2 regions of the Mesorhizobium sp. M0207 genome follow, and region 1 is predicted to be linked to the other one. Evidence: predicted binding sites of a transcription regulator. Region 1 holds the regulator's gene; the other holds the start of a gene.
What was found. The regulator LexA, encoded in region 1, represses DNA repair genes until DNA is damaged. The targets are predictions, from matches to a motif close to TGTTCNNNNTGTGTTCNG.
Positions count from the first base shown of each region.

Region 2: the regulator LexA is predicted to act here: its motif matches at 7,031-7,048, upstream of recA (recombinase RecA).

Region 1 covers NZ_JAMYSQ010000007.1:180,344-194,973, reverse strand. Annotated here, with positions in the region: gene gltX (glutamate--tRNA ligase) at 1-694, opposite strand, end outside; gene NKJ15_RS13325 (ComEC/Rec2 family competence protein) at 791-3,256, shown strand; gene lexA (transcriptional repressor LexA) at 3,250-3,984, opposite strand; gene kynU (kynureninase) at 4,432-5,679, shown strand; gene NKJ15_RS13310 (hormone-sensitive lipase) at 5,775-6,605, shown strand; gene NKJ15_RS13305 (molybdopterin molybdotransferase MoeA) at 6,613-7,818, opposite strand; gene moaC (cyclic pyranopterin monophosphate synthase MoaC) at 7,818-8,324, opposite strand; gene trpC (indole-3-glycerol phosphate synthase TrpC) at 8,327-9,139, opposite strand; gene trpD (anthranilate phosphoribosyltransferase) at 9,145-10,155, opposite strand; gene NKJ15_RS13285 (SurA N-terminal domain-containing protein) at 10,152-12,044, opposite strand; gene tpiA (triose-phosphate isomerase) at 12,187-12,954, shown strand; gene secG (preprotein translocase subunit SecG) at 13,118-13,570, shown strand; gene NKJ15_RS13270 (L,D-transpeptidase) at 13,770-14,630, shown strand, end outside.
Region 2 covers NZ_JAMYSQ010000022.1:6,074-20,703, forward strand. Annotated here, with positions in the region: gene sufC (Fe-S cluster assembly ATPase SufC) at 102-857, shown strand; gene sufD (Fe-S cluster assembly protein SufD) at 901-2,169, shown strand; gene NKJ15_RS24540 (cysteine desulfurase) at 2,349-3,590, shown strand; gene NKJ15_RS24545 (SUF system Fe-S cluster assembly protein) at 3,596-3,988, shown strand; gene sufA (Fe-S cluster assembly scaffold SufA) at 4,099-4,485, shown strand; gene NKJ15_RS24555 (DUF2199 domain-containing protein) at 4,497-5,030, shown strand; gene NKJ15_RS24560 (GFA family protein) at 5,027-5,524, opposite strand; gene NKJ15_RS24565 (TfoX/Sxy family protein) at 5,615-5,938, shown strand; gene NKJ15_RS24570 (PfkB family carbohydrate kinase) at 5,973-6,896, opposite strand; gene recA (recombinase RecA) at 7,173-8,270, shown strand; gene alaS (alanine--tRNA ligase) at 8,530-11,196, shown strand; partial or broken gene NKJ15_RS24585 (PhzF family phenazine biosynthesis protein) at 11,276-12,054, shown strand; gene NKJ15_RS24590 (demethoxyubiquinone hydroxylase family protein) at 12,189-12,767, opposite strand; gene NKJ15_RS24595 (glutathione S-transferase family protein) at 12,783-13,403, opposite strand; gene NKJ15_RS24600 (NADP-dependent isocitrate dehydrogenase) at 13,415-14,626, opposite strand.

The DNA.
Region 1 (14,630 bases):
ACGGGATATGCGACATCGACGGCACCTCCCAGCCCATGGCGTGATAGATTACGGTCTGGCGTGCGGCGTTGGTCAAATGATCGTCGCCGCGGATGATGTGGGTGATGCCCATGTCGTGATCGTCGACGACGACGGCATGCATGTAGGTGGGATTGCCGTCCGAGCGCAGAATAATGAAATCGTCGAGATCCTTGTTGGGAAAGCGCACGTCGCCCTGGACGCGGTCATGCACCACCGTCTCGCCGTCTGTCGGCGCCTTGATGCGGATCGCCCCCTTGGCGCCGGGCGGCGCCTCCGACGGGTCGCGGTCGCGCCAGCGCCCATCATAGCGGGGCGGAAGCCCCTTGGCTCGCGCTGCCTCGCGCATCGCCTCCAGCTCCGCCGGCGTCGCGTAGCAGTAATAGGCCTTGCCCACGCGCACCAGCTCCTCGGCCACCTCGCGATGGCGCGGCGCGCGCTCGAACTGCGAGACAGGCGCGCCGTCCCAGGTGAGTCCGAGCCAGGAAAGCCCGTCGAGAATGGCTGCCGTCGCCGCATCCGTCGACCGCTCACGGTCGGTATCCTCTATACGCAGCAGCATCGTGCCGCCCGTGTGCTTGGCGTACAGCCAGTTGAACAGCGCCGTGCGCGCGCCGCCAATGTGCAGATAGCCGGTGGGCGAGGGGGCAAAACGGGTGACGACCTTATCGGGCATGGAACTCTCAGGCGGGCGAAGGAAGTGGGTTTGCGGACTTTCGCGCGTTGCGCGTTCATGTAGCATAGGAGGTCGAGGGCGCAAGGGGCAGACCCGATGGCTGTGCGAGGCCGTGGTGCGGGCGAGGGCGAGGACGTTGGCAGCGACGTCAGCGAACGCTTGCTGTTTGCCGCTCCCCCGCCTGTCCCGCCGGCACCGGCATTGCTACCTGCTCCGCGCTTCGATGCTCCGTCGCTGCCGGCCAGCGACCCAGCAACGGTTCTCGTGCCCGCGGGCGAGCCTATCGTACGCCTGCGCAGGCGTTTCCGCCTCCCGTCACCGTCCCGTATCCGCAACAGCGTAACCACAGCGGCCGGTCTGGAACTCGACCGCGGCATCGCCTTCCTGCTGGTGCCGGTGTTCCTCGCATGCGGGGTGGTCGTTTATTTCGGGCTGTCGGTGGAGCCGGCCTTTCCACAGCCGGTCGCAATCGCGCTCCTCGCGACCCTTTGTGCCGTCGTCTCGCGGTCATGGCCCAGGACGCGCCTGTGCTTCATGGTGGCACTGCTCTGCGCGCTTGGCGTACTTGCCGCCAAGTTCGAGACATGGCGTGTCGGAACGCATATGCTCGGCTCCGAAATCTCGACGCGGCTGACGGGTCGCGTCGTATCGTACGAGCCCATGGCGAGCGGCCGCATCAGGCTGACAATCGATGTGATCTCAACCGCCAGGCCGACACTGCGCTACATGCCGGAACGGCTCCGCGTTTCGGCGATGAAGATACCGGCTGAGCTGACCGCCGGTTCTGAGATCACCGGCTATGTGCGGCTGCTGCCGCCGACCGGCCCGGTGCGGCCCGACAGCTATGATTTCTCCTTCGACAGCTATTTCGCCGGTATCGGCGGCAGCGGCTTTTTTCTCGGCAATCCGAAAATCGTGTCGTCGGACAGCATGCCGCTTGCCGCGCAGCTTTCTTCCGCGATCGAAGACGCGCGTGAATCCATCGCCGACCATATCCGCAGCCGCATCGGCGGTGCCGAGGGCGAGATTGCTGCTGCGCTGATCGTCGGCGTGCGCGCCGGCATTCCCGAGGAGATCAACGAAGCGATGCGGCGCACCGGCATCTACCACATCATCTCCATCTCGGGGCTGCATATGGCGTTGGTCGCCGGCACCATCATGGCGCTGCTCCGGGGTGCCTTCGCGCTGTTTCCCGATTTCTCATCGCGACGGCCGGTCAAGAAATATGCCGCGGCCGCCGCGCTTTTTTCGATTGCGGCCTACCTCGTCTTTTCCGGCATTGTCGTGGCGGCCGAACGCAGCTTCATCATGCTGGCGGTGATGCTTATCGCCGTGCTGTTCGACCGGGCCGCGCTCACCATGCGCAACCTGGCGATCTCGGCCATCGCGGTCATCCTGGTGTCGCCGCACGAGGTGGTCGGTCCGAGTTTCCAGATGTCCTTCGCCGCGACGGCGGCCCTTGTCGGCGCCTATGCAGGCTGGTCCGATTACCGCGCCGGCAGGGCCACCACGCCGCCGCCGCGGCAGTCGCCGCTACGCTTTGCCACTCGAAAGGTCCTGCTGGGCATGTGCGGTCTGGCGATGACCTCGATCATTGCAGGGAGCGCCACGGCGCTTTTCGCCATATGGCATTTCCAGCGCGTGGCGCCGCTCAGCCTGTTCGCCAATCTGGCCATCATGCCCATCGTCTCACTGGTCGTCATGCCCTTCGCCGTTCTCAGCGCGCTGGCGATGCCGTTCGGTGCGGATGGCCCTTTTCTCTATGTCATGGGCAAGGGGCTGACGGCGATGATCGCCCTGTCCGGGTGGATCTCGGAGCGCTCGCCGATCGATGCGGTCGGACTGATTTCGCTGAGATCCGTCCTTCTGGTGACGATCGCCCTCGTCATTGCCAGCATGGCGACGACGTGGTTGCGGCTGGCGGCACTTCCTTTTGCGCTCGCCGGCTTGCTGACGACAACGCAGACACGCATACCCGACGTATTGGTCTCGGAGGACGCACGGCTGGTCGCGCTGCCGATCGGCAGCGGTGAACTCGCGGTCAACCGGGCACGCCCGAATGAGTTCACCATCGACAACTGGAAACGCGCGCTCACATCAGAGGCTATCGTCGCGCCGGAAACACCTGGAAAGAACGACCCGCAATTCGACATTGCCGATCCGGCCGACCTACCGCCGGGCATGCCGTTCATTTGCACGGACGGCCTCTGCCTTGCCAGGCATCCATCCGGCGCGATCATCGCGCAAGCCAAGGACCGCGATACTGCGCGGCCAGCCTGCGCCTTTGCCAGCTTGATCGTCATCGACGACGCCACCGCCCATAACCCCTGCTACTACGACCGGCTGGTCCTCGTCGTCACCAAACGGCAACTGGCGCGCGCGGGAAGTGCCGCCGTCTATTTCGATCCACAAGCGGCAACACGCGCCGAGATCCGCTTCGCCGTCGAAAAATCATACCGGCCCTGGCACGTGCAGCGGAAATTTTCACGCGCGGCACGGGGCCTGCCGCCATACCGCCGGGCCGACAACCCCAAAGCCGGCGCCAAGGACGGAGCTCAGTAGCGGCGGATCAGTCCGACGAGCTTGCCCTGCACCTTGACCCTGTCTGGTCCGAAGATGCGCGTCTCGTAGGCCGGATTGGCGGCTTCCAGGGCGATCGAGGCGCCCTTGCGGCGGAACCGCTTCAGCGTCGCTTCCTCCTCGTCGACCAGTGCCACCACGATCTCACCGGGGCTCGCCGTATCGGCATTGCGGATGATCACCGTGTCGCCGTCGAAAATGCCGGCCTCGATCATCGAATCGCCTTTGACCTCGAGCGCATAATGCTCGCCGCCCATGATCATATCCGGCGGCACCGAAATCGAATGCGTCTGGTGCTGGATGGCGTCGATCGGCACACCGGCAGCGATGCGGCCCATCACCGGGATCGAAACGGCGGCGACGACATCGTCGTCATTTCCGGCTGCGGGCACGCGCGACGATGTCGGCTTGCCTTGCCGAGGGGCGCCTTGCCCAAGACTACCCTGGATGACACTCGGCGAGAACTTGCGTGCCGCATTGAGGCCGGGGGCGATCGAGTCAGGCAGGCGTAGCACTTCCAGCGCACGGGCCCGGTTGGGCAAACGGCGAATGAAGCCGCGCTCCTCCAGCGCCGTAATCAGCCGGTGGATTCCGGATTTGGAAGCCAGGTCGAGCGCTTCCTTCATCTCGTCGAATGAAGGCGGGATACCGCTTTCCTTCAACCTTTCGTGGATGAACATAAGCAGTTCGTGTTGTTTGCGTGTCAGCATAGCGACCCCCAACAGAATCAGAAAAACAAACCCAGAACAAACACTATCTGTTCCAGTTGTGTTCCGCAACTGTTTAAAGTTTAATGAATGCGTTAAGGCTCGGGAAACAAACGACGTCCCCTACCGGCGTACCGCATTTTCACCGCCGCAAGCCTCATCGCCTTGATTCTGCTTTCGTTTGCGCCCTTCTGGCCTCCTAGAAGGCGGCACTGGCATCGGCCGTCGGTCGGCAAAAGGCACGGAATTGAACCCGTATCGACTGTGCGGTTTGGTCAATGCACCGTGAACGAAACGAACTCAAAACGCCAACCTCGGGTTAAGTCCCGGTTTCCACCGCCTGGTCAGGCTGCTTCTCGCCGGTGGAGCCTTGCTGCGCGCAACCAAGTAATGGAAGAACAGTCGATGCGTGTCCGGCGTTGCGTTGGATCTTGGGGGAGCAGACAAATCATGACAGGAATTCCCGATCTCGTGGCCATAAAGGCGATGGATGCCGCGGATCCGCTGCGCGCGATGCGCGACCGCTTTGTGTTGCCGCAAGGAGTGATCTATCTCGACGGCAATTCGCTAGGAGCTGCTTCACGTGCCGCTTTCGATGAACTGCACAAGGCCGCGACCGAAGAATGGTCGCATGATCTCATCCGCGCATGGAACACGGCCGGCTGGTTCAACATGCCGCTTGAACTTGGCGACCAGCTCGGGCGCCTGATCGGGGCCGCGGCCGGCCAGACAGTGGTCTGCGACACGACATCGGTCAATATCTACAAGCTGCTGCACGCCGCCATGGCCATGCGACCGGAGCGGCAGGTCATCGTCGCCGAGGGCGATAGTTTTCCGACGGACCTCTACATGGCCGAGGGTGTGGTTTCGACGCGAAAAGATACGCTGCTGCGCCTCTCGGGAGTCGACGCGCCGACCATCGAAGAGCTGATCGACGAACGCACCGCTGTGGTGCTGGTCAACCACGTCAACTATAAGTCGGGCGAACTGCGCGACATGCCGGCGCTGACGCGCAGGGCTCAGGAAGCCGGGGCGATGATCGTCTGGGATCTCTGCCACACCGCCGGCGCGATGCCAGTCGAACTCGACAAGGCAAACGCCGATTTTGCCGTTGGCTGCACCTACAAATATCTGAATGGCGGCCCGGGCGCGCCTGCCTTCATCTATGCGGCTGAGCGGCATCTTTCCGACATCCAGCAGCCGCTCACCGGCTGGTGGGGCCATGCACGGCCCTTCGCCTTCGAGCCAGGCTATGCGGCCGGCACCGGCATCCGCCGGTTTCTGTGCGGCACACAGCCGGTCCTGTCGATGCGCACGCTGAAGGGCGCGCTCGACATCTGGAACGATGTCGACATGACGGCGGTGCGCAAGAAGAGCATCGCGCTGGCGGATCTGTTCATCGAGCTTGTCGAGGCAAAGTGCGGCACTTACGGGCTCACGCTCGAAAGCACGCGCGATGGGGAAAAACGCGGCAGCCAGATTTCATTCATGCATGAGCATGGCTACCAGGTCATGCGCGCGCTGATCGAACGAGGCGTGATCGGCGATTTTCGCGCGCCATCGACCATGCGCTTCGGCTTCACCCCGCTCTATGTCGGCTATGCCGATGTCTGGCAGGCCGTCAAAGTGCTTGAGGACATCCTGCACACCGGTGCGTGGAAGGATGCGCGCTTCGCCATCAAAGCAGCTGTCACTTGAGATTGATGCGAGAGCTGGAATCGTGAGGCTGGCGACGACGCGCCGCGCGATGCTTACGGCTACGCTGCAAGGCCATATGCCAGGGAGGGCGCAGGGTGTTCGAACGTCACATTGCCGATTGGGACAACGCCTATGCCAACGGCGCCAACATAGCCGGCAGCGATCGCTGGCCGGCGGCCTGGATCGAGCCCGCGCGGGTTTTCCGCGACGTGCTTTCGACCGAGGGCAGGGCGCGGCTCGACATGGCCTATGGCGACAATCCACGCAACCGGCTCGATCTTTTCCTGCCGGCCATCAAGCCTAAGGGACTCGTGGTGTTCGTTCATGGCGGCTACTGGATGGAATTCGACAAGAATTTCTGGTCGCATCTTGCCGCTGGCCCTGTTGATCGCGGCTATGCGGTGGCGATGCCGTCCTACACGCTCTGTCCGCAGATACGCATTGGCGGCATCGTCAAGGAGGTCGGCGCGGCGATCGGCAAGGCGGCGGCGATGGTTGCAGGGCCGCTGATGCTGACCGGGCATTCGGCCGGCGGCCATCTTGTTAGCCGGATGGTTACGGCGACGACGCCGCTGGCGACCGAAGTGGTCCGGCGCGTTCGTCATGTGGTGTCGATCTCGGGGGTGCACGATTTGCGCCCGATCATGCGCACCGGCATGAACGAGACGCTGGCGATCGATGAGGCCGAGGCGCAGGCCGAAAGTCCGGTGCTGCTGCGCCCGATGGACAAGGCCCGCCTGACCTGCTGGGCCGGCGGCGGCGAGCGCGCCGAATTCCTGCGTCAGAGCGCGTTGCTGGCCAACATCTGGATCGGCCTGGGTTCCGCGACCAGCTCGGTGGTCGAACCTGACCGGCATCATTTCAACATCATCGACGGTTTGGCCGATCCAGACCATCCGCTGACCCGGACCTTGATTTCGGAGTGAGGCAGGTTCAGCGTAGCATCAGCACGTCGCAGGGGGAGCCCGCCGCCGCGGCAGGCGCGAACGGCGCGCGAACGATCAGCCCGTTGGCATCGGCCAGCATTTTCAGCATCGAGGAGTCCTGGATGCCGAACGGCGTCGCCACGGGCGTACCGGCGTCATCTATGACAACAGCCCGCACATAATCTTGCCTGAGATCATTGGCCGGCATGGCGGCACCGAGCCGTGCCCGACGTATATCCTGCTGAAAGGCGCGGCCGCCGAGCCGCGCCAGCAGCGGCTTCAGGAAGAGCTGAGTGCAGACCAGGCTTGCCACCGGATTGCCGGGCAGGCCGATGCAGCGAATGTCTCCCAGCCGCCCGAACATCAGTGGCTTGCCCGGCCGCATGGCGATCTTCCAGAAATCGAGCGTCATGCCTTGCCCGGTCAGCACCTCATGGACGAAGTCGTGGTCACCGACCGAGGCACCGCCCAGCGTGACGATGACGTTCGCGCCAGCCTTCACGGCCTTTTCAACCAGCGCAGCGATCGCCTCCCTGCGGTCCGGCGCGATGCCAAGGTCGAGCGCGCGCGCACCGACCGACTGTGCGGCAGCGGCGACACCATAGGCGTTGGAGGAGATGATCTGGTCGGGGCCAAGATCGCTGCCCGGCGGCAGTAATTCGTCGCCGGTGGCGATGATGGCCACCAGCGGCCGTTTGACCACGCGCACCTCGGGGTGATTGGCCGATGCCGCCAGCGACAAGGCCGCCGGGTCGAGCAGGCGGCCTTTGGGCAGCAGGACATCGCCCTTGGCGAAATCGAGCCCGAGGCGGCGGATGTTGCGCCCCTGCACCGTCCGTTCCGTCACTTCGACGCTGCCGCCACCGAGATCGCGGACGTTCTCCTGGATGACGATAGTGTCGGCGCCTTCGGGAAGCGGCGCGCCGGTAAAGATGCGCACGGCCTGCCGCTGCTGCACCGTTCCGGCAAAGCCGCGTCCGGCCGGCGCCATGCCGACCACCGAAAGCCTTGCCGGTACGGACGCGATATCGGCCGCCCGCACGGCATAGCCGTCCATGGCGGAGGCGTTGAACGGCGGCTGGGTGCGGAGCGCCACAACCGGCTCCGTCAGCACGCGGTCGGCGGCATCCAGCAGTGCGACGCGTTCGCCCGGCAGCGCTGCTGCGCCGTCCAGCAGGCGCTCGAGCGCCTCGGCAACTGGGACCAGCACCATTATCGGCCTGCCTCGGTGGCCCCGTCTCCGGTGATCTTGTAGTCGCCGGATTTGCCGCCGGTCTTTTCAACCAGCCTTATGCCGGAGATGACCATGGCGCGGTCGACCGCCTTGGCCATGTCGTAGATGGTCAGGCAAGCGACCGAGACGGCACTCAGAGCCTCCATCTCAACGCCGGTCTTGCCGGTGACGCGGGTCAATGCTGTCACCTTCAGGCCGGGCAGCGCGGCGTCCGCCTCGATATCGACAGATATCCTGGTCAGCAGCAGCGGATGGCAAAGCGGGATCAGTTCATGCGTCTTCTTGGCCGCCATGATGCCGGCAATGCGCGCGGTGCCCAGCACGTCGCCCTTCTTGGCGTCGCCGGCGAGGATCATGTCCAGCGTCTCGGGCCGCATCGCGACAAAGCCTTCTGCGACTGCCGTGCGCACCGTCACAGCCTTGTCGCCGACATCGACCATGTTGGCTTCGCCCTGCGCGCCAAGATGGGTGAGGGTGGCCGCCATCCTCAAACGGCCTCTGCCGGCGCCTTGCCCGTCAACAGCAGGCGCGTTGCCGCGGCCACGTCCTGCTGGCGCATCAGGCTCTCGCCGACCAGGAAAGTCGCAATTCCGCTCTGCTCCAGCCGGCGGCAATCGTCGTGCGAAAAGATACCGCTCTCGCTGACCAGATGGCGGTCGGCCGGCACCATCGCTGCCAGCCGCTCCGAGGTCTGCAGGCTGGTTTCGAAGGTCCGGAGATTGCGGTTGTTGATACCGATCAGTCGCGACGACAGCTGCAGGGCGCGTTCCATTTCAGCCTCGTCATGCACTTCGACTAGCGCGTCCATGCCGAGCCCGAACGCTGTCGCTTCGAGTTCTCTTGCCAACGCGTCGTCGACGCTGGCCATGATGATCAGGATGGCATCGGCGCCCCATGCCCTGGCCTCGTAGACCTGATAGGGGTCGAACAGGAAATCCTTGCGCAGGGCAGGCAGCTCGACGGCAGCGCGCGCAGTGGTGAGGAATTCGGGCGCGCCTTGGAAGGAGGGTGCGTCGGTCAGCACCGAAAGGCAGGCGGCACCGCCCTTCGCATAGGCCCTGGCCAGCGCCGGTGGATCGAAATCGGCGCGGATCAGGCCTTTGGATGGGCTAGCCTTCTTGATTTCGGCAATCAGCGCGAACCTGCCGGATTTGCGCTTTGCTTCAAGGGCGGAAAGAAAGCCGCGCGGCGCGTCGGCATCCGTCGCCCGTGCCTTGATCTCAGCCAGCGGCACGCGCGCCTTGGCCGCCGTGATCTCGTCGCGCTTGTAAGCCTCGATCTTGCGCAGGATGTCGGACATGGTTTTTAACCGTTCGAAATCTCGATCAGCCTGTCGAGCACTTTCAGCGCGCGGCCGCTGTCGATGGCCTGCGCCGCCGTTACCATGCCGTCGGCGAGGGTCGTCGCTGTGCCGGCCACCACCAGCCCGGCGCCGGCATTCATCAGCACCGTATCGCGAAAGGCGCCGGCGGCGCCGCCCAGCATGTCGCGCAGTGCCTGGGCGTTGTGGGCGGCGTCGCCGCCGCGCAACTCGTCCTTGGTGTGCCGCTTCAGTCCGACGGCTTCCGGGGTCAGCGTAAAGCTGCGGATCTCGCCGCCGGCCAATTCGGCGACAAGTGTCTCGCCGGTGGTGGTGATCTCGTCATAGCCGTCGCCATGGACGATCCAGGCATGGTCGGCACCAAGTTCCTTCAACGTTTCTGCCACCGGCATGATCCATTCGGGCAGGAACACGCCGACCATCTGCCGTCTGACACTCGCCGGATTGGAAAGCGGCCCCAGCAGGTTGAAGATGGTGCGGGTTCCGAGCTCGACCCGGGTCGGGCCGACATGCTTCATCGCCGGGTGATGCGCCGGCGCGAACATGAAGCCAACGCCGGCCTCGTGGATGCAGCGGCCGATCGTCTCCGGAGGGATGTCGATCTTGACGCCCAATGCGATCAGCACATCGGCGGCGCCGGTCAGCGAGGACAGTCCGCGATTGCCGTGCTTGGCGACGGGCACGCCGCTGCCGGCGATGACGAAAGCGGATGCGGTCGAAATATTGACGCTGTGCGAATTGTCGCCGCCGGTGCCGACAATGTCGATGGCACCCTCGGGAGCTTCGACACGCAGCATCTTGGCGCGCATGGTGGCGACGGCGCCGGCGATCTCGCTGACGGTCTCACCGCGCACGCGCAATGCCATCAGGAAGCCGCCGATCTGGCCGGGGGTAGCATCGCCGGACATGATGATGTCGAAGGCCTCGCGCGCCTCCTCGAAGGAAAGAGCGCTGCCGGCGGCGACCTTGGCGATGTGGATCTTCAGCGCGCTCATCTGGCCAGGGCTTGGGTTACGGCCGCCTGATCGATGCGGACGTCATATTGCGTCTGCAACTGCGCGACCAACTGGTCGAGCAGGTCGTCGGACATGCCCGAGGTGAAGGACTTCTGTGCGTCCTGGGGCACTGAGCTGGCATCGGCCCCGGCAGGCTCGAACACCTCGGCAACCTTGAACAGGATCTGTCCGTCGCCCGTAGGTGAGGGGATCAACCCGGTGCCGCCTTCGCCGACGCCGAACATCGCGGCGGCGCCTTCCTTGCCGAAATCGACGTCGTCCGCATCGCGCTTGACTCCGCGCTTGGTCTGCTTTTCGAGCTTGAGCTCACCGGCGATCACCTCGAGCGTGACGCCAGCCTTGAGACGCTTCTCGAGCTCCTGTGCTTTTGCTGTGAGCCGTTTGGTGGTCTCCGCCGCGGTCCAGTCGGCCACGACCTTCTGGCGGACTTCGTCCAATGTGCGGTCGCGGGCAGGCGTGATCGCGCTCACGTCGTAGAAGACGAAGCCGTTATCGGCGGTGGTGAGGCCTTCATTGTCGGTTCCGGGTTCGGATTCGAACACCGCCTTGATGAGTGCCGGCGATTCCGGCAGGTCTTTGACGATGCTTCCATCCGGCCGTTGGCCGGTGCGGTCGATGGCATCGATGGTGACGACCTTCAGCTTCAATTTGGCGGCAGCCTCGGCGAGCGAACTGCCCGAGGCGCGCGTATCCTCGTAATTGTCGTGCACGTCCAGCAAGATGCGGCTTGCCTCGCCCAGTGCCAGGTCCTTGCGGATCTGCTCGGACACTTCGGCCAGCGGCTTCACCACTTCGGGCTTGATGTCGGTGACGCGCAGCAGAACGGGACCAAAGGCGCCCTGTACGACCGGGCTGACCTCATTGACGTTCAGTTTGAAGGCAGCATCGGCGACCGCCTTGTCGGCGATCTTGTCCTTGGCCAGCGTGCCGAGCAGCGTGTCTGCCGGCGTCTTGCCTTCGGCAGCGACGATCTTGTCGAAGGTCGCGCCGGTCCTGAGCGAATCGAGCGCCGCCTTTGCGGCATCAGGTGTCTTGAACACAAGCTGCTCGATGGTGCGCATCTCCGGCGTGGTGTAGCGCGCCTTGTTCTTATTGTAGTCGTCGCTGACCTGTTGGTCGGTCACCGCGCTCAAATCCATGATGTCTTCCGGTTCGAGCCTGACATAGGAGAACTTACGGTATTCGGGAGCGGCGTAGGTTTTCTTGTTTTCCTCGAAATAGGCCGAAAGCGCGCTGTCGGACGGCGCTTCTATCGGTTCGACCAGCGATTTCGGCAAGGTCAGGTAGTCGATGGTGCGATCTTCGCCGCGATAGAGCGCGACCGCCTTGAAGAATGTATCCGGGGCCTTGAGGCCGTCCGAAACCGCCTCGACGATCTGCTGGCGGACCGCGACCTGGGCGCGGTTCTTCAAATAGTCTTCCGGCCGCATGCCGACCTGCCGAAGCAGGTACTCGAAGGTTCTCCTGTCGAAGGTTCCGGCAGGCCCTTTGAACGCCGGGTCTTCACGCGTCAGTTCGGCGAGCCGGTCCTTGGACAGGCCGAGGCCGAGCTTGCGGGCCTGCTCGTCGAGGACGGCACCCGACACGAGTTGCGCCAGCACCTGGTTGTCGATGCCGAGCGCCGTCGCTTGCTCACGGCTGATGCGCTGGCCGAATTGCTGCGACATGACGCTGAGCTGGCGATCGTAGGCGAGGCGGTATTCGTTGATCGAGACCTTGGTGCCTCCGGCCGTAATCACGGCGTCATGGCCGGCAAGACCGCCCATCAGCCGCCCCGAGATGCCCCAGATGGCGAAGCTCAACACCAACAATGACAGCAGCAGTTTCGCGACCCAGGTCCCCGCCGCGCTTCTCAACATACCAAGCATGAGTACTTCCGATTTTTGCGCATTTCGCATGCGCCGAGTCTGAAACAAGCGCAATAGCGCCCTTCCTGCCCACTGTCGATTGCTTTGTGGCCTGATTTTGATAGTGAGGGCCAGCTGGAAATTGCCCGGAGAAACAAATCCCATGACCACTGGAATCCGCCCGCTCGTCGCCGGCAACTGGAAAATGAACGGCACCAGCGCCTCGCTCAACGAGCTCAGGATGATCGGCAACGGCTTCATGAGTGGGCTCGACGCCGAGACCGAAGCGGTGGTCTGCGTGCCGGCGACCTTGCTTGCGCACGCCGCCGAGATTCTGTCGCGCACGCCGGTGCGGGCCGGCGGAGAGGATTGCCACACCGAGGAGAGCGGCGCCTATACCGGCTGCATTTCGGCCGAGATGCTGAAGGATGCAGGTGCCAGCCATGTCATCGTCGGCCATTCCGAATGCCGCGCCGATCGCAAGGAGGACGATGCCTTGGTCCAGGCCAAGGCCTCCGCCGCATGGCGCGCCGGGCTGGTGGCCATCGTCTGCATTGGTGAGACAAGAGCCGAACGAGAAGCAGGAGCCACGCTCGACGTGCTGTCGCGCCAGGTCGCTGGCTCGGTCCCGCCAAACGCCACGGCTTCCAACACCGTCATTGCCTATGAGCCAATATGGGCGATTGGGACCGGCTTGACCCCGACCGCCGCCGACGTCGCCGAGGCACATGCGCATATCCGCGAAGAACTGGCACGGAAGCTCGGCAATACGGCGGCCAAGATGCGCATTCTCTACGGCGGCTCGGTCAAGCCGTCCAACGCCATCGAGTTGCTCGGCGTCAGGAATGTCGATGGCGCGCTGGTCGGCGGCGCCAGCCTAAAGGCGGCGGACTTCCTCGGCATCGCGGAAGCCTATCGAAACATCGCTTGATACAAGGGCTGGTTGCTGCATTTGAGCGGACGGCCGACGTCGAAATCGTTGCAAAGGACGCATTGCTTCCCATATTCCGGCCACGGGCTTGGAAATGCCGTCAAAGCATTGTATTGAGCCGCCTCCAAATCAGCGGCCGCACAAGGCCTTGCCAGGGTAAATTATGGAAACCGTACTGATCGTCGTCCACCTCATGGTCGTGCTCGCGCTTGTCGGCGTGGTGCTGCTGCAGCGCTCCGAAGGCGGCGGCCTCGGCATCGGCGGCGGATCGGGCTTCATGACCGCGCGTGGCGCCGCCAATGCGCTGACGCGGGCGACGGCGATCCTGGCTGCCGCTTTCTTCGTCACCTCGCTGACACTGTCGATCGTTGCGCGCTATGGCGAGAAGCCGATCGACATTCTCGATCGCGTGCCGGCGACCTCGGACGGAGCAGGCAAGGGCGTACTCAACCAATTGCCTGGAACCACGACGCCGACGCCGCCGTCGGGCACCACGGCGCCGACCCCGCCGTCCGGCAATGGCGCGGCAACGCCGCCGCCGGCAACCGCTCCGGCGACGCCGCCAGCGACAAACGGCGCCACCGCGCCGGCTACGCCGCAGGTCCCCAACCAGTAATAGGGCAACTTATGCCGCGATCTGTTGTCGTTTGAACACAGTCGCGGCAAATGCCGCACGATCATGAAGATTCGACTGCGCCTCACGCTTGAGGCGCTTCCGGCTAATCGATTATACGTTGCACGCGGCATTCTCGGCGTCCTTGGGGGGCGCCGGGCGACGCCGTGGGCAACAAGCATTGAACGATCGGATCTTCCCCATGCAGCTTCGCAGCTTCATTTTTGCCGGCCTTTGTGCCGTGCTCAGCCTAGGTGCGCCCGCTTACGCGGCCATGCCGACGGCAAACTCGGCCCACAAAGCCGCAACAACAACCGACGTCGTCAAGGTCGCTGCCAAAAGCGATGCAGCGCAATTGAAGCTTCTCAAGAAGAAGAAAGATCCGACGCCGGACGACCTTGCGCAGATCCGCAAGATCGAAGCCAAGATCGCAGCCGACAAGGACGCCGCTCGCGCCAAGGCACTCGAAGCCAGGAAGCTGGCGATGCGCGAGGCGGCGAAAGCCAAAGCCGATGCGGAACGGCAGGCGTTCCTTGCCAAGAAGAGCCAGCCGCTCGCAACGGCCAAGGTGGCTGACGCCACGCCGGCCAAGAAGAAGACCGTCAACATCATCGAACCGATTACGCCCATTGCGCCGATCCAGTCGGCCGAGCCGATCCCGGCCGAGGCCATGAACGTTGCGCTGACCGGCAACAATGGCGAGTTGCGCAGCGAACCGGTCGGGCAGAAGCCGCAGAGCGTCGGGCTGTTCGCGGGACTGTTCGGCGGCACATCCTCTTCGTCGATGTCGCTGCTTCCGGAAACACGCGCGCTCGACGCCGCGCTCGAAAGGAAGCAGGCCAAGCGGCAGTTCAAGGTCAAGCCGGAATTCGTGCCGCAGGAGGTCGAATTCACCGGCTACAACCCCGGCACCATCGTCATCGATACCAGCGCCCGTCGTCTCTACCTCGTCGAATCATCGTCAACCGCCCGCCGTTATGCCATCGCGGTCGGCCGGGAAGGCCTGCAGTTCAAGGGTACGGTTGCCGTCGGCGACAAGCAGGAATGGCCGCGCTGGATTCCG
Region 2 (14,630 bases), on a different contig from region 1:
TGATGTAGGGCCGATTCATCAGTTCTCGATTAGGACGAATTGAAGGGTCGAACGGCCAATGGCCAGATCGACTGCCTTGCGATGTAGTAGAAAGAAGAAAAATGCTTGAAATCAGAAACCTCCATGCCCGTATCGTCGACGACGGCACCGAGATCATCCGCGGCCTGAACCTGACGGTCAGGGCCGGCGAGGTCGCCGCGATCATGGGGCCGAACGGCTCGGGGAAATCGACGCTGTCCTATATCCTTGCCGGCCGCGAGGATTATGAGGTCACCGAGGGCGACATCCTCTACAACGGCCAGTCGATCCTCGAAATGGATCCAGCCGAGCGCGCAACCGCCGGCATCTTTCTCGCTTTCCAGTATCCGATGGAGATACCGGGGGTGGCGACGATGGAATTCCTGAAAGTGGCGATGAACGAGCAGCGCAAGGCGCGTGGCGAGGAACCGCTGAAGATCCCGGAATTTCTCAAGCGCGTAAAGGAAGCTGCCGCCTCGCTCAACATGGACATGGCGATGCTGAAGCGGCCGCTCAATGTCGGCTTTTCCGGCGGCGAGAAGAAGCGCGCCGAGATCCTGCAGATGAAGCTGCTCGAGCCGAAGCTGTGTGTCCTCGACGAGACCGATTCCGGACTCGATATCGATGCGCTGAAGATCGTCGCGGACGGCGTCAACACGCTGCGCTCGCCGGATAGGGCCATTGTCGTCATAACCCACTACCAGCGCCTGCTCCAATACATCGTCCCGGATACGGTGCACGTGCTCTACAGGGGCCAGGTGATCAAGTCGGGCGACAAGTCGCTGGCGCTCGACCTCGAGGCCAATGGCTATGCCGGCGTGATCGGGCAAGCCGCGTGAGATGCAAGCGGGCCCGGAAGGCAAGCCAAACAAGGCGATACTGATGAATATGCACACGACACCCCAGCGGACATTAGCCGAATCGGCGCTGATCGACGCCTTTGGCGAGCGGCTGTCGCTGCTGCCCGGCGACGGCGCGGTGATGCTGAAGCGCGACGACGCCATCGAGGCGATCAAGAGCGGCCTGCCGACGCGGCGCATCGAATCCTGGCACTATACGGACCTGCGCCGGCTGCTGACCTCGGTGCCGGACTTCGATCCGGCAGCGGTCGCGAAAGCCATTGCGCCGATCGTCGAAGGCTCCAGCGTTTTGCCGGTGCTGAACGGCGTTTCGAGTACGAAACTGCCCGGTATCGAAGGCGTTGCCGTACAGCGCCTGTCGGAGAAGCTGACCGACGGCAGCATCGCTCCGGGGTTGGATTCCTATGGCAGCGACGATGCCATCGGCGCGCTCAACACCGCCTTTGTCGCCGACGGCTATTTCGTCGATATCGCCGACGGTGCCCAACTGGACAAGCCGCTCGAATTGCAGAATTTGCAGGCCGGTGGACAGACGCATGTACGGCTGGCCGTCCGTGTCGGTGCCGGCGCCAAGGCTGTCGTCGTCGAACGCCAGGCAGGCGAGGGGGCGGCGCTGGTCAGTTCGGTCAGCCAGCTTGTGCTTGGCGAGGGCGCCGAAGTGACCTGGCTGGTCGTGCAGGAGCAGCCGGATACGGCGACGCACCTTGCCCAGTTCAAGGCGCATCTCGGCAAGAATTCGAAACTGACGCTGTTCGTCATGAATGCCGGCGGTAGGCTTGTCCGCCAGGAGGTCGTTGTGAAGACGACCGGCGAGGGCGCCGAATTCACCTTGCGCGGCATCAATCTGCTCGCCGGCGATACCCATACCGATGTCACTATGGTGCTCGACCACGCCGTACCGCACACAGCCTCGACCGAAGTCATCCGCAACGTGGTGACCGGCAAGGCGCGCGGCGTCTTCCAGGGCCGCATCAACGTCCACCAATATGCGCAGAAGACCAACGCCAAGATGGCCTGCAACACGCTGCTTCTGTCGGATGACGGCGAGTTCTCGACCAAGCCGGAGCTCGAAATCTTCGCCGACGACGTCGTCTGCGGCCATGGCGCGACCGTCACCGAGATCGACCACAGCCATCTGTTCTACCTGATGGCGCGCGGCGTCGACGAGAAGACCGCGCGCGGCCTGCTGGTCAAGGCCTTCGTCGCCGAGGTGATCGAGGAACTGGACGACGAGGCCATCGTCGAGGCGCTGGAAGCACGGCTCGACGATTGGTTTTTGACGCACGGGTAGAGGTGACTGAGGGGTTGGTGCCAACACCCCTCATCCGTCGCCTTCGGCGCCACCTTCTCCCACAAGGGGAGAAGGAGAGGCGCTCTTCCTTCTCCCCTTGTGGGAGAAGGTGGCCGAGCGAAGCTCGGTCGGATGAGGGGTGCTGGACGGAATGAGGCGGTGCCTCGAGAGAGCTTGTAATGGACCAGAAAGTCGAAAACATCCCCTACGACGTCGAGGCGATCCGCCGCGACTTCCCGATCCTGTCGCGGCAAATCTACGGCAAACCGCTGGTCTATCTCGACAATGGCGCCTCGGCGCAGAAGCCACAGGCGGTGCTCGACGCTATTCAGCACGCCTATTCCCAGGAATATGCCAACGTCCATCGCGGCCTGCATTTCCTGTCCAATGCCGCGACCGACGCCTATGAGAGGGCTCGCGAGACGGTGCGCCGTTTCCTCAACGCACCGAGCACCGACAACATCGTCTTCACTTCCAACACCACGGCGGCGATCAACACGGTCGCCTATGGTTTCGGCATGCCGAACATCGGCGAAGGCGACGAGATCGTGCTGTCGATCATGGAGCATCATTCCAACATCGTGCCGTGGCATTTCATCCGCGAGCGGCAGGGCGCCAAACTGGTCTGGGTGCCGGTCGATGATCTCGGCGTCTTCCACATCGAGGAATTCGAAAAGCGGCTGACCGACCGGACAAAACTGGTTGCCATAACCCACATGTCGAATGCACTGGGCACGGTGACGCCGATCAAGGAAATCGTGCGCATCGCCCATACGCGCGGCATTCCGGTGCTGGTCGACGGCAGCCAGAGCGCCGTGCATATGCCGATCGACGTGCAGGATCTCGACTGCGATTTCTTCGTCTTCACCGGCCACAAGGTCTATGGCCCGTCGGGCATCGGCGTGCTCTATGGCAAGAAGGATATTCTGGAGCGCATGCGCCCGTTCATGGGCGGCGGCGAGATGATCGAGGAGGTGACGCAAGACATCGTCACCTACAACGATCCGCCGCACCGTTTCGAGGCCGGCACGCCGCCGATCGTGCAGGCAATCGGGCTCGGTGCGGCGCTGGAATATATGGAAAAGATCGGCCGCGAGCGCATCGCCGCGCACGAGGCCGATTTGAAGGACTATGCGCATCAAAAACTGCGCGCCATCAACTCGCTGCGCATCTTCGGCGATGCGCCCGGAAAGGGCGCCATCATCTCGTTCGAGCTGCAGGGTATCCATGCCCATGACGTGTCGATGGTCATCGACCGGCAGGGAGTGGCGGTCCGCGCCGGCACGCATTGCGCGCAGCCGCTGTTGAAACGCTTCGGCGTAACATCCACATGCAGAGCGTCGTTCGGCATGTATAATACCAGGGCCGAAGTCGATGCTTTGGCCGATGCGCTGGAAAAAGCGCGAAAATTCTTCGGGTGACGATCATGGATGATGCCAGCCACACCGCCGAGACCAATTCGGAAGCGACGACCAATGCGGCGGTTTCCGGATCGACAATCCCCGCCGACGAATTGGCGCGGCTGACCGACGACATCGTCTCGGCGCTGAAGACGGTCTACGACCCGGAAATCCCGGCCGACATCTATGAGCTCGGCCTGGTCTACAAGATCGACATCGAAGACGACCGCTCGGTCAAGATCGATATGACGCTGACCGCGCCGGGCTGCCCGGTGGCCGGCGAAATGCCGGGCTGGGTCGAAAACGCCGTCGGCGCCGTCGAAGGCGTCTCCGGCGTCGAGGTCAACATGACCTTCGATCCGCCCTGGTCGCCCGATCGTATGTCGGAAGAGGCGCAGGTGGCGGTGGGGTGGTACTAGCATCCGACCAGCCAGAGGCTGGCGCACTTGCGCCGGGTACAAAACTTCACCATTTTAGGTGAGGAATCATTCGGCAGGCCTTGAACCTGCGCGCAATGGAGAAGGAAAATATGGGACGCTTTGCCGTCATCACGATGACCGAAAAGGCCGCCGACCGGGTGCGCGAGATCGTTGCGACCCGTGAGAATGCGCATGGCATTCGCCTTGGCATCAAGAAGGGCGGCTGCGCCGGCATGGAATATACGGTCGACCTGGTGACCGAGCCCAACACCAAGGACGACCATATCGAGCGCGACGGCGCCCATGTCTATGTCGCGCCGGAGGCAGCACTTTTCCTGTTCGGCACCGAGATGGACTTCGAGCAGACGACGCTGCGCACCGGCTTCACCTTCCGCAATCCGAACCAGAGTTCGGCCTGCGGCTGCGGCGAATCGGTCGAATTGAAGCCGGCCGATCTGAAGGCACTGGCCGAGGCGCGCGAAGCAAGCGCGGCTTAGCGTCTCTGGTGATGAGTGCCGAGGCATATCGCTGGCGGTGTGCCTGTTGCGGTCAGGAATATACCGGGCTTCCAACAGATATGGCGTTCGGTGCGCCCGTGGACACGGACACGCTTGACGATGCCGCTCGAGCGACCTTTCGCAAGAATGAAGATTTCTGCGAGGTGCGCCGTGCGTCGGGGGTAACAGATCGGTTTGTTCGTTGCTTGCTGCCTCTGCCAGTGCCTCAGCTATCCAGCGAGTTCTGTTTCGGCGTATGGATGTCGGTCTCGGAAAAAAGCTGGGATCTATACCGAGATGGATATGACAGTGGCCAGTATGAAGAAGAACTCTGTTTTGGATATCTGATGCACAACATTCCTGAGTATCCCGGCTCGTTGCATCTGCATGCCAATGTTGTATTTCAGCCCGGTGATCAGCGTCCGAAGGTGTTTCTGCATGATGCAGATCATCCCTTGGTTGCGGCCCAACGCAGTGGGGTGGATGTGGCGCAGATAGAGCGCTGGGTGGCTCTCACGCACCGACCTAAGGCCGGGAGCAACTAATCCACCCACATCCCCGTTCGCTTGTGCCAGTCTGCGATCGACTCCTCCGGGTAGACATCGAAGACCTTGTCGCCCTTGCCGATATCCGGCTCGACCCAGTTCGCCTTGTATTTCAGCATCAGATGCACCTTCTCCGGCGGCTTTGGCAGGTCGGTGTCGATCGCCGAGGCAAACGGATGCACCAGCTCCGGCCAGGTCGGATCGTAGAGCCAGAGTGCCGTCCCGCATTTCGTGCAGAAGTTCCGCTCGCCGGTCGAGATCTCGCGTTGCGGGTGCTCGTCGTCCTCGATCTCGGCGCGGTAGACGCCGAGATGGCGCTTGCCCTGGATTTTCAGCGTCTCGTAATCGGCGCCGAGATTGATGGCAAAACCGCCGCCGCCCTGCTGCTTGCGGCAGATCGAGCAGTAGCACAGCATGAACGGCACCGGCGTGTGGCTTTCCACCTCGAAACGCACGGCATTGCACCGGCAGGACCCTTTGAGCAGAAGCGGCATGAGAAACTCCGACGAAAGTGATTTGCACTTTGTCAGGATGGCGCCGGTTGCGGCGATGACAAGGGGAAATCCGGGTGACATGATCGCCGCATGGACAACGAGCGCATAGAAGAGCTTTTCGAGGGCCTCGGCCCGGTCAGCATCCGCAAGCTGTTCGGCGGCAAGGGCATCTATTTCGACGGCGTCATCGTCGCCATCGTCATCGGTGGCGAATTGATGCTGAAGGCCGACGCCGAAAGCGCCCCGGATTTCGAAGCGGCCGGCTGCCGGCAATGGACCTATACCGGCTCGCGCCACGGCAAGCTCGTGTCGATGCCCTATTGGAGCGTTCCCGACAGCGCCTTCGACGATCCCGACGAGATGGCGATCTGGTCGCGCCGCGCCTACGAGGCAGCACGGCGCGCCGGCAAATAGGCTGCGTCATGCTTCGGCAATTCCGGGCCGCACTTCATGCCAGGTCCCGCGCCTCGGGCACGAGCGCCAGCGCCTCGGCAAAGCCAGCGCTGGTGAAGGCGGCACTCTCGACGACGAGCATAGCTGCGGCAATGCCTTCGCGCAGTGCCGCGCGCAGCGTCAGGCCGCGCAGCAGGGCAGCGATCGTGGCGCCTGCCAATGCGTCGCCGGCGCCGGCAGCATCGGTCCGCTTTTGCAGCGGCGGTGGCGAGATCGAGAACGCGCCCAATTCGTCGAAACCGAGCACTGGTTCGTCGCCGGCGGTGATCACGCCGCTTTTCAGCCCGGCGCGTCTCAGGCCGTCGACGATGCCTTGATCGATTTGGACGCCGGCGAGCATGCCGGCCTCGCGCCGGTTCATGAAGGCCATCGCCAGACGGTCGAGCACCGGCGTCAGCCGCGCCGCTTTGTTGGGCGAGACCGCAAGCGCAAACACCGGCTTGCCGGCGGCGAGTGCCGCCAGCCGCTCCAGCGCGGTCGACGGCAGGTTGGCGTCGCACAGCACCGCGTCGGCCGAACCGATCGCTTCCCGCACCTTGGCACGGCGGATCTGCTTGGGAAGCGCCAGTTCGTAGAGCACCATGTCGGCAAGGCCGGCGATCAGCCCGCCGTCGCTGTCGATCAGCATCGTATGGCTTGGCGTCGCGCGGTCGAGGAACACCGCCGACAGGTCGGCAATGCCGGCCTCGGTGACGGCGCGTAAGACCGTGTCGCCAAGGGCATCGCCGCCGCGCACCGAAAGCAGCGAGGCCGAGACGCCGCGGCGCACCGCACAGCGCAAGGCGTTGAAGACGGCGCCGCCGACATGCTCGCGCATCGTGCCCGGATTAGACGCTGCTGGCACGAAGGCGCCGGCAACCCGGCCGCGCCGCTCGATATAGGCGCCGCCCACGGCCAGGATCGTCGAGGATTTGATCATGCCGTCAAAATGCCCTTTAGCTGTTGCCCGGGGAGACTAGGTCGCCGGGCGGAACCCTGCAATCGCGGGTCCGATTCGGTCGGTAACGGCAACGGCGCCGCATGCGAGGTGAGATACATCCGAAGCAATAATTGCGAAACAAAAATAGAACAAATAGGGATATGCGTTATTTTTCAAATCCTTGGTGCTCATTGACAAATGAGAACAAATGAGGTACATTCTTTTAAGGATTGCGGGATTGTCCGGCCTCCATTGACGACCACGGGGTGATGTATCATGGCTCAGAATTCTTTGCGGCTTGTAGAGGACAAAGCGGTGGACAAATCAAAGGCTCTGGATGCGGCGCTGTCGCAAATTGAGCGTGCCTTCGGCAAGGGCTCGATCATGCGGCTCGGCGCGAACGAGCAGGTCGTCGAGATCGAAACGGTGCCGACCGGCTCGCTTGGGCTGGACATCGCGCTTGGCGTCGGCGGCCTGCCGCGCGGCCGCATCGTCGAGATCTACGGGCCGGAAAGCTCGGGCAAGACGACGCTGGCGCTGCACACGGTGGCCGAAGCCCAGAAGAAGGGCGGCATCTGCGCCTTCGTCGATGCCGAGCACGCGCTCGACCCGGTCTATGCCCGCAAGCTCGGCGTCGATCTCGAAAACCTGCTGATCTCGCAGCCCGATACCGGCGAGCAGGCGCTGGAGATCTGCGACACGCTGGTGCGCTCCGGCGCCATCGACGTGCTGGTGGTCGATTCGGTGGCGGCGTTGACGCCGCGGGCGGAAATCGAAGGCGAGATGGGCGATTCGCTGCCCGGCCTGCAGGCCCGCCTGATGAGCCAGGCACTGCGCAAGCTCACCGCCTCGATCTCGCGCTCCAACACCATGGTCATCTTCATCAACCAGATCCGCATGAAGATCGGCGTCATGTTCGGTTCGCCCGAGACGACGACCGGCGGCAATGCGTTGAAATTCTATGCCTCGGTCCGCCTCGACATCCGCCGCATCGGCTCGGTCAAGGATCGCGACGAGGTCGTCGGCAACCAGACCCGCGTCAAGGTCGTCAAGAACAAGCTGGCGCCGCCCTTCAAGGTGGTCGAGTTCGACATCATGTATGGCGAGGGCGTCTCGAAGACCGGCGAGCTGGTCGATCTCGGCGTCAAGGCGGGCGTGGTCGAAAAGTCGGGCGCCTGGTTCTCCTACAATTCGCAGCGTCTTGGCCAGGGCCGCGAAAACGCAAAACTGTTCCTGCGCGACAATCCCGACACGGCGCGCGAGATCGAGCTGGCGCTACGGCAGAATGCCGGGCTGATTGCTGAGAAATTCCTTGAGAACGGCGGCTCCGAAAGCAGCGACGACGGTTTCGAGGACGACGCTGGGGTGATGTAGGGCAAGCGACGCCTCGCTGAGCCTCAGCCAGGTTTCGATTTGATGTTTTGATTTTGAGTTTGCGTAATCGATGCGTTTCGAACCGCCGGCCCATGGCCGGCGGTTCGCGTTTGACGGCGAGGCAGACGCATTTCAAGGCGCTGGTGAAAGCCGGGATTTGAGACCATTTGGTGTTTCTGGACAGGCTGCGGTGCGACCGCTAAAAGGCCATGTCTATTTTCCGCCGGCAGCCGGCGGTTCTCTCGAAAAGGCAGTATTCATGAGTGGCGTCAACGAGATCCGGTCGGCATTTCTCGACTATTTTCGCAAGGAAGGTCACGAGGTCGTCGCGTCAAGCCCGCTGGTGCCGCGCAACGACCCGACGCTGATGTTCACCAATGCCGGCATGGTGCAGTTCAAGAACGTTTTCACCGGTCTGGAGAAGCGGCCGTATTCGCGCGCCACGACTGCCCAGAAGAGTGTTCGCGCCGGCGGCAAGCACAACGACCTCGACAATGTCGGCTACACCGCGCGCCACCTGACCTTCTTCGAGATGCTCGGCAATTTCTCCTTCGGCGACTATTTCAAGGAGCGGGCCATAGAGCTTGCCTGGAACCTGATCACCAGGGAGTTCGGGCTGAAGAAGGACAAGCTGCTGGTCACCGTCTACCACACCGACGACGAGGCGGCCTCGTACTGGAAGAAGATCGCCGGCCTTTCGGACGATCGCATCATCCGCATCGCGACTTCGGACAATTTCTGGGCAATGGGCGACACTGGACCTTGCGGGCCGTGTTCGGAGATATTCATCGACCGTGGCGAGCATATCTGGGGCGGCCCTCCTGGCAGCCCCGAGGAGGATGGCGACCGTTTCCTTGAATTCTGGAACCTGGTGTTCATGCAGTACGAACAGGTGACGAAGGACGAGCGCGTCGACCTGCCGCGTCCGTCGATCGACACAGGCATGGGCCTCGAGCGCATGGCATCCATCCTGCAAGGCGTTGAAAGCGTCTTCGAAACCGACCTGTTCCGCCACCTGATCGACGCTGCGTCGTCGGCGCTTGGCAAAGGTCCGGATGCGGGCACCGTCGCATCGTTCCGCGTCATCGCCGACCATTTGCGTTCGTCCTGCTTCCTGGTCGCCGACGGCGTGCTGCCGTCCAACGAAGGACGCGGCTACGTGCTTCGTCGCATCATGCGCCGCGCCATGCGCCACGCGCAGTTGCTCGGCGCCCGCGATCCGCTGATGTGGCGCCTGGTGCCGGCACTGGTCCGCGAGATGGGTCAAGCCTACCCGGAACTGGTGCGCGGCGAACAGATGATCACCGAAACGCTGAAGCTTGAGGAAACTCGTTTCCGCAAGACGCTGGTGCGCGGCTTGGGCTTGCTTTCCGAGGCGACGGAAAAGCTGGCCTCCGGCGACATGCTGGATGGCGAGACAGCGTTCAAGCTCTACGACACCTATGGCTTTCCGCTCGATCTGACGCAGGACGCGCTGCGCCAGCGCAACATCTCGGTCAACCTTGCCGGCTTCACCGAGGCGATGGAGCGGCAGAAGGCGGAGGCGCGCAAAAGCTGGGCCGGCTCCGGCGACGTGGCGACCGAGACGGTATGGTTTCCGGTGCGCGAGAACGCCGGCGCCACCGAGTTCCTCGGCTATGAGACCGAGCAGGCGGAAGGCCTCATCCAGGCGCTGGTCAGGGACGGCAAGACCGTCGACAGCGCCGGCAAAGGTGACGCCGTTGCCGTGGTTGTCAACCAGACGCCGTTCTATGGCGAGTCCGGTGGCCAGATGGGCGACACCGGCGTCATTTCGGGCGACGGGTTCTCGATCGAGATATCCGATACCCAGAAGAAGGCCGATGGGCTTTTCGTCCATCTCGGCAAGGTGGCTACCGGCACGGTCAAGACGGGCGCGACCGTCGAGCTGAAGGTGGACCACGCGCGTCGCTCCAGGCTGCGCGCGAACCATTCCGCCACGCATCTGATCCATGAGGCGCTGCGCGAGGTGCTGGGTACCCATGTGGCGCAGAAGGGCTCGCTGGTTGCGCCCGAGCGTCTGCGCTTCGACATCTCCCACAACAAGCCGATCTCGCCCGACGAGCTCGAAGAGGTCGAGCGCATGGCAAACGAGATCGTCGTTCAGAACGGCCCTGTAACCACGCGGCTGATGTCTGTCGACGACGCCATTGCCGAAGGCGCCATGGCGCTGTTTGGCGAGAAATATGGCGATGAAGTGCGCGTCGTTTCGATGGGCACGGGCTTGCATGGCGCCAAGGCCAACCGGCCTTATTCGGTCGAGCTATGCGGCGGCACGCATGTCAGGGCGACCGGCGATATCGGCTTGGTGCGCATCCTGTCCGACAGCGCGGTCGCTGCCGGCGTTCGCCGCATCGAGGCGTTGACCGGCGAGGCGGCCAGAAAGCATCTCGACGAACAGGACAAGCGGCTGAAGGCGGCCGCCGCCGCGCTGAAGATATCGCCGGCCGATGTGCCGGCCCGCGTCGAGGCGCTGCTCGACGAACGCAAGAAGCTCGAAAAGGAGCTGACAGAGGCGCGCAAGAAGCTGGCGCTGGGCGATCGCTCGCCAGCCGGTGTGCCGGCGGAAAACGAAACCATTGCCGGTGTCGGTTTTCTCGGCAAGGCGGTATCGGGCGTCTCGCCAAAGGATCTTAAGCCGTTGGCCGATGCCGGCAAGAAGTCGCTCGGCTCCGGCATCGTCGTCTTTGTCGGCGCCGGCGAGGACAACAAGGCAAGCGTCGTCGTCGCCGTCACCGATGATCTGACCGGCCGCTTCAGCGCCATCGATCTGGTGCGCGTCGCGTCCGCGGCATTGGGCGGGCAGGGCGGCGGCGGGCGACCCGATATGGCTCAGGCCGGCGGCCCGGACGCCTCGAAGGCCGAAGACGCGATCGCTGCGGTGAAGGCGGCTCTCGAAGCGGCGTGAACCTGCACCGGGGGCGGCACGGCCGAAATGGCGCGTCGCCCAGCGGATATCTTTGAGGGCCGATATGCCGACGCTGACGATGTATCAGGTCGATGCCTTTGCCGAACGGGCCTTCCAGGGTAACCCTGCCGCCGTTCTCCTTTTAGAGGAATGGCTGTCGGAGCAGGTAATGCAGGCCATTGCCAACGAAAACAATCTTGCTGAAACCGCGTTTGTGCGGCCGAATGGCAAAGGTTGGATTTGCGCTGGTTCACGCCGGTCCATGAAGTCGACTTCTGCGGCCACGCCACTCTTGCGGCCGCCCATGTGCTGGCTACGGAATACAATGGTCAGGGCGAAATGGCCTTCGCCACCCGGGTCGGCGAGCTGCGGGTTTCCCGGTGGGAAGGGGGCTATCAGCTCGATCTGCCTTGTTTTCCGCCGCAGCCCGTCGAGGAAGAGCTGAACTCGGCGCTGCAAGCGATATTGCCTCAGCGGCCGGTTGCGAGCTTCCGCAATTTCGAGAACCTGTTTGTCGAGCTTGCCGACGAGACAACCGTGCGATCTTTCGTTCCCGATCTGCTCAGGATCGGACGTTTTCATCCTCTCGGCCTGGTTATTACCGCGCCTGGGCGAGCCCACGATTTCGTCTCCCGTTACTTCGTGCCTGGGGCGGGCATTCCCGAGGATCCGGTAACCGGCTCCATTCATGCGACGCTGGTGCCTTACTGGTCTGAAAAACTCGGCAAGACGCATCTGTCGGCATTCCAATGCTCGCAGCGCGGCGGGCATTTGCTATGCGAACTGGCCGGAGATCGCGTGCTGATCACAGGCCGTGCGAAGACCTTCATGAAGGCGGAGATCTACCTTCCCGATTGAGCGGCTTGCCAATTCGGTGGCTGCTTCGCCTGAGCCAGGTGTCCAGATCACGGTATGGCGTTAGGGCCGGGCGGCGGCCCGATGGCGCAGGGCAGTGGCCCCAAAGAGGCGGCGCTAGAACGGCATAGCGCTCATCAGAGATGCCTTGATGCCTTCAGGGCACGCGTCATTCGCGTCGAGTCCCCCCAGGTCGACAGCCAAATCAGGCAGTCGGTGGTAACGGAGATCGCTGCGCGCAGGCGGTTCAGCAACGGTCCAGGCGAGGTCAGCTGCTCTTCGGCGTGACGGAGATGGGCAAGCTCTTCTTCGCGGATGGACAGGATGATGCCGTGCAACTCGTGATCGCGTCCGGTGAGAAAGAACAGCTGATCATCGAGATGGCGGTGCACCGCCGCTTCGACAGCTGCGGTGCAGGCCCAGACGCCTTGCGGGCCGAGCAGGGCAGTGAGGAAACCCAGCAGCCAGCCGCCCCAGCTCCAGAATTGCATCACGCGACACGGTCGGGAATTTCGCAGTGGCATGGCTGCATGGAAAGACGCGCAATGGGTGCGCTCGTGCCCAAGCATCTCCGACAAAGACGGCACGCAGTCCGGCCAGAAACGCTTCGCGACAAGAATCTGTGCCGAATAGATTCTGATCGCGCCGTACTCGCCGGCGTGGTTGACTCTGACTATTCTGGCCACCGTCAGTGCGTCCTGGTGAGAGTTGGCCATGAATGCGCTCGAGAGTTAAGTCAGCCTGCCGGCAACGCTCGCACGCGCCGCAATGCGGGTCCACCAATTCTGGATCTCGGCAAACTCGGCCAGCAGGGCTTGTCCCTCGGCGACCTTGACGAAATAGCCGATGATCGGTGCGGCGTGCAGGTCGGCCAGCGTCAGGTCCGTTCCCAACAGCCAAGGCCCTTCAGCTTTCAGCGAGGAGAGCGCCTGCAATGCCATTCTTGCCTGCCGCAACCCGTTGGCGATCACGGCTTCGTCGGGCGGCGTTGTTTCCAGCCGCTCGACCGCGACATCCCAGACCATGGTCCTGTAGGCATAGGCGTCGAGCAGGCTGGTGATCTGGTTCATGCGTGCTCGAGGCCGGGCTTCGACCGGTTGCAGCGCCGGGCCGCCAAAGGCTTCGTCGACATAACGGGCAATCGCGCCGGTCTCGTAGAGGCGAAAGCCGTCATGCTCGAAGGCCGGGATGCGGCCGAACGGCTGGTGCTCGAAATACCAGCCGGGAATGCCGTCCGCGGCAAAGATGTCGACGGGCACGAGCTCGTAGCCGACGCCCTTTTCCTCCAGCACCAGCCGCACGATGCGCACATAGACGCTGTAGTCCGCGCCGTAGACGACGGGCTTGCCCATGCCGGTTGGGCTCAGGCCATCGCTTTCTGCAAATTCTCGTCGATCTTGTCGAGGAAGCCGGTGGTCGAAAGCCATGGCTGGTCGGGGCCGATCAGCAGCGACAGGTCCTTGGTCATGAAGCCGGACTCGACCGTCTGGATGCAGACCCTTTCCAGCGTCTCGGCAAAGCGCCTCAGTTCGGCATTGTCGTCGAGCTTGGCGCGGTGCGCGAGGCCGCGCGTCCAGGCAAAGATCGAGGCGATCGAATTGGTCGAGGTCTCCTCGCCCTTCTGGTGCTGGCGATAGTGGCGGGTGACGGTGCCGTGCGCGGCTTCCGCCTCGACGGTCTTGCCGTCCGGCGTCATCAGCACCGAGGTCATCAGGCCGAGCGAGCCGAAGCCTTGCGCCACCGTGTCGGACTGCACGTCGCCGTCATAATTCTTGCAGGCCCAGACATAGCCACCCGACCATTTCAGGCTCGAGGCCACCATGTCGTCGATCAGCCGGTGCTCGTACCAGAGCTTCTTAGCTTTGAATTCTGCTTCGAACTCCGCCTCGTAGACCTCCTGGAAGATGTCCTTGAAGCGTCCGTCATAGGCTTTGAGGATGGTGTTCTTGGTTGAGAGGTAGACGGGGTAATTACGCAGCAGGCCGTAGTTCAGGGAGGCGCGGGCGAATTCGCGGATCGATTCGTCGAGATTGTACATGGCCATGGCGACGCCGGCGCCGGGTGCGTCGAACACGTCGTGCTCGATCACCTGGCCGTCCTCGCCGACGAATTTGATCGTCAGCTTGCCCTTGCCGGGGAAGCGGAAGTCGGTGGCGCGGTACTGGTCGCCGAAGGCGTGGCGGCCGACGATGATCGGCTTGGTCCAGCCGGGCACCAGCCGCGGCACGTTCTTCATGATGATCGGCTCGCGAAAGATGGTGCCGCCGAGGATGTTGCGGATGGTGCCGTTCGGCGACTTCCACATCTTCTTCAGCTTGAATTCCTCGACGCGCTGCTCGTCGGGCGTGATCGTCGCGCATTTCACGCCGACGCCGTATTTCTTGATGGCATTGGCCGAATCGATGGTCACCTGGTCGTTGGTGGCGTCGCGGTGCTCGATGCCGAGGTCGTAATATTCGAGCTTGAGGTCGAGATAAGGGTGGATCAGCTTGTCCTTGATGAACTGCCAGATGATGCGGGTCATCTCGTCGCCGTCGAGTTCGACGACCGGGTTCGCCACCTTGATCTTCGCCATGGAA